DNA from 4 places in the Mesorhizobium sp. M0621 genome. Region 4 is predicted to be linked to each of the others. Evidence: predicted binding sites of a transcription regulator. Region 4 holds the regulator's gene; each other region holds the start of a gene.
The links. The regulator LexA, encoded in region 4, represses DNA repair genes until DNA is damaged. The targets are predictions, from matches to a motif close to TGTTCNNNNTGTGTTCNG.
Positions count from the first base shown of each region.

Region 1: the regulator LexA is predicted to act here: its motif matches at 3,230-3,247, upstream of NKI38_RS28660 (PA0069 family radical SAM protein).
Region 2: the regulator LexA is predicted to act here: its motif matches at 2,971-2,988, upstream of NKI38_RS11590 (ATP-dependent helicase).
Region 3: the regulator LexA is predicted to act here: its motif matches at 2,346-2,363, upstream of recA (recombinase RecA).

Region 1 is NZ_JAMYQF010000061.1:24,523-28,540, reverse strand. It holds gene NKI38_RS28675 (F0F1 ATP synthase subunit B) at 1-388, shown strand, start outside; gene NKI38_RS28670 (F0F1 ATP synthase subunit B) at 400-891, shown strand; gene rnhB (ribonuclease HII) at 1,154-1,849, opposite strand; gene NKI38_RS28660 (PA0069 family radical SAM protein) at 2,001-3,155, opposite strand; gene NKI38_RS28655 (glycosyltransferase) at 3,304-3,828, shown strand; gene NKI38_RS28650 (phytanoyl-CoA dioxygenase family protein) at 3,976-4,018, shown strand, end outside.
Region 2 is NZ_JAMYQF010000012.1:116,576-120,593, forward strand. It holds gene NKI38_RS11590 (ATP-dependent helicase) at 232-2,931, opposite strand; gene NKI38_RS11595 (glucose/quinate/shikimate family membrane-bound PQQ-dependent dehydrogenase) at 3,243-4,018, shown strand, end outside.
Region 3 is NZ_JAMYQF010000006.1:146,672-150,689, reverse strand. It holds gene alaS (alanine--tRNA ligase) at 1-891, opposite strand, end outside; gene recA (recombinase RecA) at 1,191-2,288, opposite strand; gene NKI38_RS06710 (carbohydrate kinase family protein) at 2,570-3,514, shown strand; gene NKI38_RS06705 (pseudouridine-5'-phosphate glycosidase) at 3,590-4,018, shown strand, end outside.
Region 4 is NZ_JAMYQF010000042.1:13,934-17,951, forward strand. It holds gene NKI38_RS24040 (ComEC/Rec2 family competence protein) at 1-2,024, shown strand, start outside; gene lexA (transcriptional repressor LexA) at 2,018-2,770, opposite strand; gene kynU (kynureninase) at 3,206-4,018, opposite strand, start outside.

The DNA.
Region 1 (4,018 bases), on a different contig from region 4:
GCCGCGCGTCGGGGGCATCATCGATGTCCGCAACGATCGCATCACGCAGGATCTCGATCAGGCAGCCAAGTTGAAGGGCGAGGCCGACGCCGCCGTTGCTGCCTACGAGCAGGAACTGGCGGAAGCCAAGACCAAGGCCAACGCGATCGGCCAGCAGGCCAACGATGCGGCCAAGGTCGAGGCCGAGACCGCACGCAAGAAGGTCGAGGCCGCGCTCGACGCGAAGCTTGGCGAGGCCGAAGCCCGCATTTCTTCCATCAAGGCCAATGCCATGAAGGAAGTCGGCAGCATCGCCGAGGACACCGCTTCGGCGATCGTCGAGGCCCTGGTCGGCGGCAAGGCCAGCAAGGCCGAGATCGCGGCCGCGGTCAAATCCGTCGCCCGGTAAGGGAGCGCATCATGGATTACACATCTCTCGCGACGCTCTGGGCTACGATAGCCCTCATCATCTTCCTGGGCGTTGCCGTCTACATCAAGGTGCCTGGCATGATCGCCAAGGCGCTCGACGCCCGCGCCGACAGGATCAGCAATGAGCTGGACGAAGCGCGCCGGCTGCGCGAGGAGGCCCAGCAGCTGCTCGGCCAGTACCAGCGCAAGCGCAAGGAAGCCGAGCAGGAGGCCGCGGCCATCGTCGCTGCCGCCAAGCGCGAAGCCGACATGCTTGCAGCCGAGGCGCACAAGAAGACCGAGGACTATGTCGTCAGGCGCACCGCGCTTGCCGAACAGAAGATCGGCCAGGCCGAGCGTGACGCCATCAGCGAAGTCCGCGCCAGCGCCGTCGATATCGCCGTCGAGGCAGCACGCACGCTGCTCGCCGGCAAGATCGACGCCAAGGCGGGTGCCGACCTGTTCAAGGCTTCGCTTGCGGACGTGAAGTCGAAACTGAACTAGGCCTTCGCAGACCCGATACGATCAAAGCCGCCCGGGCAACCTGGCGGCTTTTTTGCTGTGGAAAACCAGATTGGCGAAGGCGGTCGAGCGCGTAATCTCCCTCCTTGAGGGGGAGATGGCCGGCAGGCCAGAGGGGGTCGCCGCGCGTGAAGCGCTGACCTCATCTTTGCTGAAGAATGGCGTCGTGCCCAGTCGAGCCGACCCCCTCTGTCGCCTTCGGCGACATCTCCCCCTCGAGGGGGGAGATCAGCTGCCGCTCGGCTCAATCGAGCCCGACGAGGCTCTCTTCCTCAATCACTTCCACCCCGCCCAATCTGAACGGCGCAAACGACACGCGGTGCAGCCGTGCCACGGGACCATGGGCCTCGATCGCCGTGCGATGGCGGACCGTGGCGTAGCCCATATGGGACTCGAAGCCATAGCGGTCGTGATGGTTGCCGCAGCCGCACATCATGCGGTCGCGCATCACCTTGGCGACGATCGAGGCGGCGGCGATCGATTGCGAACGCTGGTCGCCCTTGATCAGCGCGCGCCCCGCGCAGGGCAGGCCCGGCGGCACGTCGCGCCCGTCGGCGAGCGCGAGCTTCGGTTGAACCGACAGCCCGATCAGGGCACGGCGCATCGCCTCCAGGCTTGCCTTGAGGATGTTGCTGCCATCGATGCCCTCAGCGCTGATCGAGGCCATTGAGACCGCCTGCGCGGAGCCGAGAATGCTCAGGAACAGGGCCTCACGCTGCAAATGAGTGAGGCGTTTGGAATCGTCCAGTCCGTCCGGAATGTTGGCGGGATCGAGCACTACCGCAGCGGCCACCACCGGTCCGGCCAAGGGACCGCGGCCGGCCTCGTCCATGCCCGCAACTGGCCACAGGCCGTCGGCCATCGCCTTCGTCTCGAAGGAGAAGTCGGGCTTCTCGATGATCTCAAAGAGAGGCGGAGAATCAGAACGCGCGCGAGCCATGTTGCGGCGAGGTTCGCATCGGTTCCGATTCTCCGCAAGTCCCTCCGGGTTGGTGGGGCGCCGGACCGGGAGGGCACCGTCTGCAGGCCGGGGCAGGCCGGACGGGATTCCTGTGCCGCGGCAGACCAAGCCGCCGCAGTGAATTGCATTCTCAAAGCAGCGTCAGCTGCAATTGGTCTTTGGCAGCAGCAACGAACTGGTCGGTCCGCAATGTGCGCCGTTCGGCATTGAGGCCGAGCCGCTTGGCTGTGATCTCGAAGCGCCGGCCGATCTGCCAGGCATAGGGACCGGCACCCTTCATGCGCTTGCCCCATTCCGAATCGTAGTCCTTGCCGTCACGCATCGAGCGGATCAGCGACATCACGTGGCGGTAGCGATCGGGATAGTGGCGCAGCAGCCAATCCTTGAAGATCGGGCTGACCTCCAGCGGCAGGCGCAGCACGACATAGCCCGCCTCGCGCGCGCCGGCGGCGCGTGCCGAATCGAGGATGCGTTCCATCTCCGGGTCGGTCAGCCCGGGAATGATCGGCGCCACCATGACCGACGCCGGAATGCCGGCATCCGAAAGCTGCCGGATCGCCTCCAGCCGCTTGGTCGGCGTCGAAGCCCGCGGCTCCATGGTGCGCGCCAGCATGCGATCGAGCGTCGTTACCGACAGCGCCACCTTGGCCAGCCCCCGCTCAGCCATGCGCGACAGGATATCGATGTCGCGCACCACCAAAGCGGACTTGGTGACGATGCCGACCGGATGGCCGCGCGCTTCCAGCACTTCGAGAATCTCGCGCATGATCCTGTATTGCTTCTCGATCGGCTGGTAGGGGTCGGTGTTGGTGCCGATGGCGATCGTTCGCGGCTGGTAGCCGTCCTTCGACAGCTCCTTGTCGAGCAAGCGCGCCGCATCTGGCTTGGCGAACAGCTTGGATTCGAAATCCAGACCCGGCGACAGGCCCATGAACGAGTGTGTCGGCCGGGCAAAGCAATACACACAGCCATGCTCGCAACCGCGATAAGGGTTGATCGAACGATCGAAGGAGATATCGGGCGATTCGTTGCGGGTGATGATGGTGCGCGGCTTCTCGACCTGCACTTCGGTCTTGAAGGGCGGCAGTTCTTCCAGCGAATTCCAGCCATCGTCGAAAACATGCCGGCTGACCGGCTCGAACCGGCCGGACGGATTGATGCCCGCCGATCTGCCGCGGTTGCGGTCCGGCCGGACACGCACGCCACTCTGCTCGATCATCGCATTGGCCATCTCGGCCCGTCCAGCTCCGAAAGCTGCAATGTCGGCGCGCACGATCTGTTCCATCTTCGCCCGCTCCCAGGGACTGTCCGTGTTGTGTCGAATCGCTCTGTTCATGAAATTATTCCTATTTTGTTGGTGAGAACAAAGCAAGAACTTTTTACGGTTCGCTGGATAACTGGCGCTATGCCGCGCTTTCCGCTATCGGCTAACGATGCTCAGTGTTCTCATCGAAACCTGCAATGACGAGGAAGGGCTTACCCGCACGCTCGCCTCGCTGATTGGCGGCGCGGTCGAGGGCGTGGTGCGTGACGTCATCGTCTGTGACACGGGCTCTACCGACCAGACGCATCGTGTGGCCGAGCATGCCGGCTGTCACTACGTGACGGGCGGCATCGCCACGGGGATCCGGCAAGCCAAGGGGGACTGGCTGCTGCTCCTGGAGCCGGGCGCACGATTGATGGAGGGCTGGATCGACGCGGTCGTCGACCATACGGCCAGGCAAACCATGGCGGCACGGTTTTCGCGGGCGCGCGGCAGCCGCATACCGTTCCTGGCGCGCGTCTTTTCCGCAAACCGCGCCTTGGCCGACGGATTGCTGATCAGCAAGCGTCAGGCCGCGGCCTCAGCCAAGAGTGCCGGCAGCGCCGAGGCCATCGCCCGCGGCCTCGCGACAAAGCGGCTCGACGCCGAGATCTGGATGGCGCCGGCGAAACGGGAACGCCGCTCCCCGAGGTGATTTTTTGCACCTGCTCTGTTCATTGTGCATTGCACAAAATCTGGCGCGAGGTTAGCTTCCGGCCCAAGCGGGTGAATTGGGTTTGGGTCATGCCGAGTGATGAACACTGATGCGGCATCGGTGTCGCCTCTCATAGCCGAGGACCCAATGAACCTTCCAACTCCCGACAAATCCGGCACGGCCAGTCTAG
Region 2 (4,018 bases), on a different contig from region 4:
GGCGAAGCAAGGAGCGTAGCGACGCGGCGCAGACCCGAGGATCCATGCTGCGACTTAAATGCGTCACCACGGTGCAGAATTCTGCTCCGCTGCATTCCTGGGCGAAGGTCGCGGCATGGGTCCTCGGGTCTTCGCGACGGAGCTACGCTCCTGCTTCGCCCGTGGATGACGAAGGTGGGGTATCGTCAAAGTAGGCGCATATCGCTTGTAGGACAACGGGTAAGCAATCGCTCACACCGCCGCGACGAACCCGTCCAGCACGCGTTTCTGGCCGGCTTTGTCGAAGTCGATGGTCAGCTTGTTGCCTTCGATGGCCGAAATGTTGCCGTTGCCGAATTTCTGGTGGAAGACGCGGTCGCCGACACTGAAGGCGGACGGCTTGTCGGCGACGGATTTGGCGACCAGTTCGCCGTCGATGGTGCGGCCTTTGACCGAGGTGCGGCCGGCGCCGTAGCCGCTATCGGTCTCGCCATAGCCGATGCGCTCGACCTGATGGCCGGAGCGCGAGCCCCAGTTGCGGTCGGTCGCCTCGGTGCGGTTGGCCTGCGCTCGCTGCCAGCCCGGCGTCGCGTAGGTGTTGGAGAAGGCGCCGGATTTTTCGGTGTCGGCGCCGACATTGTCGAAGCGCGAGGCGCCATAGGGGTTTTGCCGTCCTGCGCCCTGGCCGCCGCGGCCGGAGGCAAAAGAACCGCCGCCGTAGGAATTGCCGTAGCCGCCGTAGCTGTTGCCGCTTTCGGCGACCTCGACATGGGCTTCCGGCAGTTCGTCGAGGAAGCGCGACGGGATGGTCGACTGCCACAGGCCGTGGATGCGGCGGTTGGAGACGAACCACAGATGCAGGTTCTTCTTGGCGCGGGTCAGGCCGACATAGGCAAGCCGCCGCTCTTCCTCCAGCCCCGAGCGGCCGCCTTCATCCAGCGCGCGCTGATGCGGGAACAGGCCTTCCTCCCAGCCCGGCAGGAACACCGTCTCGAATTCGAGGCCCTTGGCCGAATGCAGCGTCATGATGCTGACGGCGTCGAGCCCGGCGTTCTGCTCGGCGTCCATGACGAGTGCGACATGCTCGAGGAAGGAGCGTAGCGATTCGTACTCCTCCATGGAGCGGATCAGCTCTTTCAGGTTCTCAAGCCGGCCTGGGGCTTCGACCGAGCGGTCGTTCTTCCACATGTCGGTGTAGCCGCTCTCTTCGAGAATGGTCTCGGCGAGCTCGGTATGCGGCGTGGTTTCCAGCGCCTTCTGCCAGCGCTCGAAATTGGCGGCGACTTCGCGCAAGGCGGCGCGTGGCTTCGGCTTCAACTCGTCGCTTTCGGCGAGCTTGGCGGCGGCTTCCAGCATCGGGATGCGCAGCGCGCGGGCCGTGTCGTGGATCTGGCGGATGGTGGCTTCGCCGAGCCCGCGCTTCGGCACATTGACAATGCGCTCAAAAGCGAGGTCGTCGGCGCCTTGCGCGACGACGCGGAAGAAGGCCAGCGCATCGCGGATTTCCATGCGCTCGTAGAAGCGCGGGCCGCCGATGACGCGGTAGTTGAGGCCGAGCGTGACGAAGCGATCCTCGAACTCGCGCATCTGGAAGGAGGCGCGGACCAGGATCGCCATGTCGTTGAGATTGTGCTTCTGGCGCTGATAGGTCTCGATGGTCTCGCCGACCGCGCGAGCTTCCTCCTCGGAATCCCAGGCGGCGTGGACATGCACCTTGCCGTCCTCCGGCTCGTCGCGGTCGGTGAACAGCGTCTTGCCGAAACGGCCCTCATTGTGGGCGATGAGGTGAGAGGCGGCACCGAGGATGTGCGCGGTCGAGCGGTAGTTGCGCTCCAGCCTTATGATGGTGGCGCCGGGGAAATCCTTGTCGAAGCGCAGGATGTTGTCGACCTCGGCCCCGCGCCAGCCATAGATCGACTGGTCGTCGTCGCCGACGCAGCAGATGTTGACGGTGGCGCGAGCTTCGGCCGAAGAGCGCCCAATCTCCCCCCTAGAGGGGGAGATGTCGCCGGAGGCGACAGAGGGGGGCGCTGTCCCTCCAGCCTGTCGGTGCGAGGCCCCCCCCTCTGTCCTGCCGGACATCTCCCCCTCAAGGGGGGAGATCGGCTTGGACTGCGGCCTTTGCGCCAAAAGCCGCAGCCACATGTATTGCGCTGTGTTGGTGTCCTGATACTCGTCGACGAGGATGTATTTGAAGCGCTTATGGTACTCCTTCAGCACATCCGGATTGGCGCGGAAGATGCGGATCGGGTGGCACAGGAGGTCGCCGAAATCGCAGGCGTTCAGCGTCTTCAGCCGCTCCTGATAGGCCTTGTAGAGTTCGCGGCCCTTGCCGTTGGCGAAGGCGCGCGCGTCGCCCTCGGCGATGTCGGCCGGACCTTGCCCCTTGTTCTTCCAGCCGTCGATCATCTGGGCGAACTGCTTGGCCGGCCAGCGCTTGTCGTCGAGCCCTTCGGCCTGGATCAGCTGCTTGATCAGCCGCACGACGTCGTCGGTGTCGAGGATGGTGAAGTCGGATCTCAAGCCGGCCAGCTCGGCATGTCTGCGTAGCAGCTTGACGCCAATCGAGTGGAAGGTGCCGAGCCAGGGCATGCCCTCGACATTGCCTTCGCCGATCAGGACGCCGATGCGGATCTTCATCTCGCGCGCGGCCTTGTTGGTGAAGGTCACCGCAAGGATCTGCGACGGGAAGGCCTTGCCGGTGGCGAGGATGTGGGCGATGCGGGTGGTCAAGACGCGCGTCTTGCCGGTGCCGGCGCCGGCCAGCACCAGAACCGGACCTTCGGTGGTTTCCACCGCCAGCCGCTGCTCGGGGTTCAGTCCCTTCAGATAGTCGGGCGCATTGTTGTGGCCGCTGCGGGCAGCCATGGCGCGCGCAGCAATGCCCGACGGGGCCGAGGGCCGCGCATTGGGTTCGTCGAAAAAGGGCATGTCTTCGGAAAAGCCGGACATCGCCCCGAATGTAGTGATTCGGGAGCGAAAGACCAGAAGTGTCTACGTTTTGTTCCGGTAAAGTGCCTGATATCGCCGTTCAGGCCTTGCGGTAACCGAGAGCGACGAAAACCGAACGAGCGCGCCTCGTCGGTCATCACGGCGCCGAGAGCGCTGGAAAACCCTGATGCAGGCAAGATGGATTACCACCTCGGCGTGTGCTCCGCGCTTGACAGGCGCGGCAGGCGGGAGAAAGTTGTGCCCAGGGCAGGAAGGTAACGCCGGTTGCCCATGGCCGCGTCGCAAAGCGCAACAGTCGAAGGAGTATCATCTTGGCTGTCACCGTCACCTCCCTCATTCTTTTGCTCATAGGTTTGGCGCTCGGCGGCGGCGGTATCCGTTTAGCTTCGCTGGGTGGCAGCTGGTATTACCTCATAGCCGGTCTCGCATTCCTGATCGCCGCCTGGCTGCTCTACCGGCGCAGATCCACCGCGCTGTGGCTCTATGCGGCGATCGTGCTCGGCACACTTGCCTGGGCGGTCTGGGAAACCGGCTTCGACTGGTGGGAACTCGGGCCCCGCGGCGGCATCATCGTGCTGGTCGCTCTGTGGCTGCTGACGCCATGGGCGAGGCGAGGTCTTGTCGGCCCTGATGCGCGCGCGCCGATGATCCTTGCAGTGCTGGCATCGCTTGCCGTCGCTGGCTACTCGATGACGGCCGATCCGAAGGACATTGCCGGCGAACTCGGCACCGACAAGATCGTCGCCAACGCCAATCTCGGCAATGATGTGCCGGCCGGCGAATGGCACTATTACGGCCGCACGCAGTTCGGCCAGCGCTATTCGCCGCTCGATCAGATCACGCCGGACAATGTCGCCAAGCTGCAGCCGGCGTGGACTTACCGCACCGGCGACGTGAAGGGTCCGGACGACGTCGGCGAGACCACCTATCAGGTGACGCCGCTGAAGATCGGCGACACGCTTTACATCTGCACGCCGCACAATTTCGCCATTGCCATCGACGCAGTGAGCGGCAAGGAGAAATGGCGCTTCGACCCCAAGATCAAGCTCGACAAGGACCGCCAGCACCAGACCTGCCGCGGCGTGGC
Region 3 (4,018 bases), on a different contig from region 4:
GCCTTCGTTTGACGGCAGCACGCCGTCTGCCACCAGGAAGGATGACGAGCGCAGATGATCGGCGATGACGCGGAAGGACGCGACCGTCTCCTTGTCGGGCCCGTGCCCGATAGCGGACGACGCCGCCTCGATCAGATGCCGGAACAGATCGGTCTCGAAGACGCTTTCCACCCCTTGCAGGACGGACGCCATGCGCTCCAGGCCCATGCCGGTGTCGATCGACGGGCGCGGCAGGTCGATGCGCTCCTCCTTCGTCACCTGTTCATATTGCATGAACACCAGGTTCCAGAATTCGAGGAAACGATCGCCGTCCTCCTCGGGGCTGCCGGGAGGGCCGCCCCAGATGTGCTCGCCGCGGTCGATGAAAATCTCCGAGCACGGCCCGCAGGGTCCGGTGTCGCCCATCGCCCAGAAATTGTCCGAGGTGGCGATGCGAATGATGCGATCATCGGAAAACCCGGCGATCTTCTTCCAGAAGCCGGCTGCCTCGTCGTCCGTGTGGTAGACGGTGACCAGCAGCTTGTCCTTGTTCAGCCCGAATTCCTTGGTGATCAGGTTCCAGGCAAGCTCGATGGCGCGCTCCTTGAAGTAGTCGCCAAAGGAGAAATTGCCGAGCATCTCGAAGAAAGTCAGATGGCGCGCGGTGTAGCCGACATTGTCGAGATCGTTGTGCTTGCCGCCGGCGCGAACGCTCTTCTGGGCGGTCGAGGCGCGCGAATAGGGCCGCTTCTCCAACCCGGTGAAGACGTTCTTGAACTGCACCATGCCGGCGTTGGTGAACATCAGCGTCGGATCGTTGCGCGGCACAAGCGGGCTCGACGCGACGATCTCGTGACCCTCCTTGCGGAAGTAGTCGAGAAATGTCGACCGGATTTCGTTCACGCCACTCATGAATGCTGCCTTTTCGAGAGAGCCGCCGGGCCGGCCGACGGAAAATGGGCTCTGCGTCCTAGAAGATAAGACTTGGCCTTTTAGCGATCGCGCCGCACCCTGTCCAGAAACACGGAATTGGTCCAATGCGCAGCCTTTGCGGGCAGTTCGAACCCGCCTGGCTTCGCAGCCGAAACGCAAAACCGCCGGCGCTGGGCCGGCGGTTTCAAAACGCAATAAACGCGGAACTCGATTACATAAGCCCGAGATAATAGAACGCGATTATGGCCGAACTCCGGCCAACATCGCGGACGAAGCTGTTACATCGCGCCGGATTCTTCCTCGAAACCGTCGTCGCCACCTTCGGAGCCGCCATTCTCAAGGAACTTCTCGGCAATCAGCCCGGCATTCTGCCTGAGCGCCAATTCGATCTCGCGCGCGGTGTCGGGGTTGTCGCGCAGGAACAGCTTTGCATTCTCGCGGCCCTGGCCGAGACGTTGCGAATTGTAGGAGAACCAAGCGCCCGACTTCTCGACCACGCCGGCCTTGACGCCGAGATCGACCAGTTCGCCGGTCTTGGACACGCCCTCACCATACATGATGTCGAACTCGACCACCTTGAAGGGCGGCGCCAGCTTGTTCTTGACCACCTTGACGCGGGTCTGGTTGCCGACGACCTCATCGCGGTCCTTGACCGAGCCGATGCGGCGGATGTCGAGGCGCACCGAAGCGTAGAATTTCAGCGCGTTGCCACCGGTCGTGGTTTCAGGCGAACCGAACATGACGCCGATCTTCATGCGGATCTGGTTGATGAAGATGACCATGGTGTTGGAACGCGAGATCGAGGCGGTCAGCTTGCGCAGCGCCTGGCTCATCAGGCGGGCCTGCAGGCCGGGCAGCGAATCGCCCATCTCGCCTTCGATTTCGGCGCGTGGCGTCAGCGCCGCGACCGAATCGACCACCAGCACGTCGATGGCCCCGGAGCGCACCAGCGTGTCGCAGATTTCCAGCGCCTGCTCACCGGTGTCGGGCTGCGAGATCAGAAGGTTTTCGAGATCGACGCCAAGCTTGCGGGCATAGACGGGATCGAGCGCATGCTCGGCATCGACGAAGGCGCAGATGCCGCCCTTCTTCTGGGCTTCGGCCACCGTGTGCAGGGCAAGCGTCGTCTTGCCCGAGCTTTCCGGCCCATAGATCTCGACGATGCGGCCGCGCGGCAGGCCACCGACGCCAAGCGCGATGTCGAGGCCAAGCGAGCCGGTCGGCACCGTTTCGATCTCGACGACCTGCTCGTTCGCGCCGAGCCGCATGATCGAGCCCTTGCCGAAAGCCCGCTCGATTTGCGACAGCGCCGCATCCAGAGCCTTTGATTTGTCCACCGCTTTGTCCTCTACCAGCCGCAAAGAATTCTGAGCCATGATACATCACCCCTTGGTCGTCAATGAAGGCCGGACAATCCGTAATCCCTGCCTATTTGTACCTTTTTTGTTCTCGTTTGGCAAGAGGGGTCAAATATCTGAAAAACAACGAATATCCGGATTTGTTCTTTTTTCGTACCAGGACCTCGTGCAGGACCGCATCCCGCATTGGGCCAGCCGGCTCGAGTGTTTCGATCTGCCGAATCGCTGCCTTGCATGCGAAGTTCCGTCACGCAGTCTAGCGCTTGTGCGGCTGGAATAACAAAGGTCATATCGCCGGCATGTTGAAATCCGCGAAAATACTGGCCGTAGGTGGCGCCCATATCGACCGGCGTGGCCAGGTGTCGGGCGCTTACGTGCCCGCCGCATCCAATCCGGGCACGATGCGCGAGGATGTCGGCGGCGGCGTCTTCAACGCTCTGCGCAGCGCCGTGCGGCGCGGCGTCTCCGCGTCGCTGCTCTCGGTGCGCGGCGGCGATGCCGCTGCCGATACCGTTTCACGAGCCATCGCCGCGGCAGGCATTGCCGACCTGTCCGCGGTGTTCCTCGATCGCACCACGCCGAGCTATACGGCGCTGATCGACAGCGAGGGCGAATTGATCGTCGGCTTTGCCGACATGGCGCTCTATGAGCTGGCGTTTCCCAAGCAGATCAGGCGCTCCAGGGTCCGCGAGGTAATCGCGGTCGCCGATGCCATCTTCTGCGATGCCAATCTGCCGACGGCGGCACTGGAGCGGCTGGTTTCGCTTGCCGCCGGCAAACCCGTCTTCGCCATTGCCATTTCGCCGGCCAAGATCGTGCGTTTGAAGCCGGTGCTCGGCAATCTGGCCGTCGTCTTCATGAACCGGCGCGAAGCGATCGCGCTGGCAGACCTGGACGCGGCGGCTTCCCCGCAAGACATCGTCGCCGGGCTGAAACGCGCGGGGCTCAAGAGCGGTGTGGTGACGGCGGGCGGCAGTGCCATGCTGGGCTACGATGACGCCGGCGCCTTCTCGATCCTGCCGCCGCTGCCAAGAAAGGTGGCTGACGTCACCGGCGCCGGCGATGCGCTGGCCGGCGCAACGGTCGCTGCCTTGCTGCGCGGCCTGCCGCTGCGGGTGGCCCTGCGCGAAGGCATTGCCGCGGCAACGCTGGCCATCGAAAGCGCCGACGCCGTTCCCAATTTCACCGCGGCGACCTTCGCGGAAGCGTTGGCTCTTGTGCCGGATGCGCAGGAAGTGGCATGAGACCGGCAAATTCACAGTGCCGGAGTTTTTTCGCGCACCCCAGTGGATGCGCTTCACTCCGGATTGGAGATCCAGATGACCCCAGAAACCGCCCGCCCCTTCATCGACATCCACGCGCCGGTGGCGCAAGCACTGGCCGCAGGCCTGCCGGTCGTGGCGCTGGAAAGCACCATCATCACCCATGGCATGCCCTACCCCGACAATGGCGCCATGGCGGCGGATGTCGAAAAGATCATCACCGACGGCGGCGCCGTGCCGGCGACGATCGCCGTGGTCGGCGGCCGCATCAAGATCGGGCTTTCGGACGGCGAGCGCGAATCGCTGGCGATGACCGGCGACGCCATGAAGCTGTCGCGCGCCGACCTCGGTTTTGCCGTGGCGCAAGGGCGCACCGGCGGCACCACGGTCGCCGCCACCATGATCGCGGCGCATATGGTCGGCATAAAGGTGTTTGCCACCGGCGGCATCGGCGGCGTGCACAAGGGTGCGGAAAAGAGCTTTGAT
Region 4 (4,018 bases):
TGGCGGCGCTTTTGTGTGTGCTCGGGGTGCTCGCCGCAAAGGTCGAGACATGGCGCGCCGGCACACAGATGCTGGGTTCGGAAATCTCGACGCAGGTGACCGGCCGGATCGTCTCGCTCGACCGGATGGAGAGCGGCCGCATCCGGCTGACCATCGACGTGACGTCGACTGCAAGGCCGAAACTGCGCTATGCGCCGGAGAGGGTGCGGCTTTCGACACGAAAGATCCCGGCGGACATGACCGCCGGCTCCCTGATCACTGGATATGCCAGGCTGTTGCCGCCGACCGGGCCGGTGCGGCCGGACAGCTACGACTTCTCCTTCGACAGCTATTTCGCCGGCATCGGCGGCAGCGGGTTCTTTCTCGGCAATCCAAAACTCGTCGTCACCGACGACTATATGCCGCTGGCGGCCCGCCTTTCCTCGGGGATAGAAAAAGCCCGTGAAGCGATTGCCGACCACATCAGGGGCAGCGTCGGTGGCGCCGAAGGCGAGATCGCCGCGGCGCTGATCGTCGGCGTACGCGCCGGCATTCCCGATGAAATCAATGAAGCGATGCGGCGTACCGGCATCTACCACATCATCTCTATTTCCGGACTGCACATGGCGTTGGTCGCCGGCACCATCATGGGTTTGCTGCGCGGCGCCTTCGCCTTGTTTCCGGACTTTTCCGCGCGTCGTCCGGTAAAAAAATATGCCGCCGCCGCGGCACTTTTCTCGATCGCCGCCTATCTCATCATTTCCGGCGTCGTCGTTGCCGCCGAGCGCAGTTTCATCATGCTGGCGGTGATGCTGATTGCCGTGCTGTTCGATCGAGCGGCGCTGACGATGCGCAATCTGGCAATTTCGGCAATCGCCGTCATTGTGGTGTCGCCGCACGAGGTGGTCGGCCCGAGTTTCCAGATGTCCTTCGCCGCGACCGCCGCACTCGTCGGCGCCTACGCCGGCTGGGCGGATCATCGTGCAGGAAAGGCGAGACCACCGCCGCCAAAGCGATCGCTGCCCAGTTTCCTGACGCGAAAATTCCTGCTGGCGGCGGGCGGCCTTTCCATGACTTCCATCATCGCCGGCGGCGCCACGGCGCTGTTTGCCATCTGGCATTTTCAGCGTGTGTCGCCGCTCAGCCTGTTCGCCAATCTGGCCATCATGCCCATCGTGACAGTCGTGATGTTTCTGGCCGTCGCCAGCGCGTTGCTGATGCCGTTCGGGTTGGACTGGCCGGCCCTCTACCTGATGGGCAAGGGACTGACGCTGATGATCGCCATATCGGGCTGGATCTCCGAGCGTTCGCCCGTCGATGCGGTTGGACTGATTTCTCAGCAGTCTGTCCTGCTGGTGGCGATTGCCCTGGTCATCGCGACGATGGCGACGACATGGCTGCGGCTCGCGGCTCTTCCCTTCGCGCTTGCCGGCCTGCTGACCGTCTCGGATACGCGCGCACCTGACGTGCTGATCTCGGAGGACGCAAGGCTGGTTGCGTTGCCGATCGGCGGTGGCGAACTTGCCGTCAGCCGCGCGCGCCCGAACGAATTCACCGTGGACAATTGGAAACGCGCGCTGACATCCGAAACCATCGTCATGCCGGAGGTGTTCAACGAAGGCGATGGCCAATTCGACGTCAGGGATGCCGCTGAAATGCCGCCGGGAGCGCCGTTCTATTGCACATCAGGCGTTTGTCTCGCCAGGCATCCGTCCGGTGCATTCATTGCCTATGTCGAGGATCGAAAGGACACCTGGAAAGCCTGCGGCTTCGCCGACCTGATCGTCATCAATGACGCGACGGCATATGACGCCTGTCACAACCCGCTGGTTCTCGTCATCACCAAGCGGCAACTGGCCCGCAAAGGCAGTGCTGCCGTCTTCTTCGATCGCCAATCGGCGACCACACCAGCGACAATCAGCTTCGCCGTGGACAGGCCATATCGACCCTGGCACGTACAACGCAAATTCTCGCGTGAGGCGAGGGGACTGCCGCCCTTCAAGAGACCCGAGAAGCCAGCGATTAAACCGCAGCCGCCTCAGTAGCGGCGGATCAGGCCAACGAGCTTGCCTTGCACCTTGACCCTGTCGGGCCCGAAAATCCGGGTCTCATAGGCCGGATTGGCTGCTTCGAGAGCAATCGAGGCGCCCTTGCGGCGGAACCGCTTCAGCGTCGCTTCCTCTTCATCCACCAGCGCCACGATGATCTCGCCGGGGCTGGCCGTATCGGCATTGCGGATGATGACGGTATCGCCGTCGAAGATGCCGGCCTCGATCATCGAGTCGCCCTTGACCTCCAGGGCATAGTGCTCGCCGCCCATGATCATGTCCGGCGGCACCGAGATCGAATGTGTCTGATGCTGGATGGCGTCGATCGGCACACCGGCGGCGATACGACCCATCACCGGGATCGACACGGCGGAGACCACGTCGTCGTCATTGCCGGCCGAAGGCATCCGCGAAGACGCCGGCTTGATCTGCCGGCCAAGGCCGCCCTGACCGAGACTGGTCTGACCAAGACTGCCCTGGATGACGCTTGGCGAGAACTTTTTCGCCGCGTTGAGGCCGGGCGCGATCGAGTCCGGCAACCGCAGCACTTCCAGCGCGCGTGCCCGGTTGGGCAGCCGGCGAATGAAGCCGCGCTCTTCCAGAGCCGTGATCAGTCGATGAATTCCGGATTTGGAGGCAAGGTCGAGCGCCTCCTTCATCTCGTCGAAGGATGGCGGAATGCCGCTTTCCTTCAGGCGTTCATGGATGAACATCAGCAGTTCGTGTTGCTTGCGTGTCAGCATGGCGGCCCCCAGGGTACCTAAAACCAGAATCAGAAAACAAACCCAGAACAAACACTATCTGTTCCAGTTGTGTTCCGCAACTGTTTAAAGTTTAATGAATTTATTAAGGGGATCGAAATTATTGGCAGCTCGCTGCCAGGCCTCGCCGACGGCTGCATCCCGTCGCAATGCGCTTGCCGGCATTGAAATTGTTATGGTTAATAGCCTGTGGCCCATCCCAAGCTCAGGCCTGGCATGAGTTGCGATAGGCCCTCGACGGTGGGCATTCCGGGCATTCGTTTGCCGTGAACGAAACGAAGCCAAAATGCCAACCTTGGTTAATAACTGCAATCAGCGCGGCCACCAGCGGCGAACTCATTTGCGAGCTGGAAATTCGTCCTCCGTCATCCGACCAAGGGGCAAGGCCGGCGACAACAGATCGTCGGGACGGCTGCGTCAGGTAACGGCCTCCTTGACGGCGAAACGCTGGTCCTTCCATGCACCCGTGCGCAGAATGTCTTCCAGCACCTCAACCGCCAGCCACACATCCTTGTAGCCGACATAGAGTGGCGTGAAGCCGAAACGGATGGTCGATGGCGCGCGGAAGTCACCGATCACCCCCCGCTCGATCAGCGCCCGCATGATTTGATAGCCATGATCGTGAAGGAACGACACCTGGCTGCCGCGCCTGGTCGCGTCGCGGGTGCTCTCCAGCGTGAGACCATAGGCGCCGCACTTCGCCTCGACGAGCTGGATGAACAGTTCGGTCAGCGCGACGCTCTTCTTTCGCAATGCCGCCATGTCGACGTCGTTCCAGATGGCAAGCGCACCTTTGAGCGCCCGCATCGACAGGACCGGCTGCGTGCCGCACAGAAAGCGGCGGATGCCGGTGCCGGCCACATAACCCCGTTCGAAGGCAAAGGGGCGTGCATGCCCCCACCAGCCGCTGAGTGGCTGGCTGATCTCGCCATGGTGGCGCTGGGCGGCATAGATGAAGGCCGGCGCGCCCGGACCGCCGTTGAGGTACTTGTAGGTGCAGCCGACAGCGAAATCGGCATTTGCGCGGTCGAGCTCGACCGGCAGAGCGCCCGCGGTGTGGCATAGATCCCAGACGATCAGCGCTCCGGCCGCATGAGCCTTGCGCGTCAGCGCCGCCATGTCGCGCAGTTCACCGGATTTGTAATTGACGTGGTTGACCAGCACCACCGCGACGCTTTCATCGATCAGTTCTTCAATGGTTGGTGCGTCGACGCCCGCGAGACGCAGCAA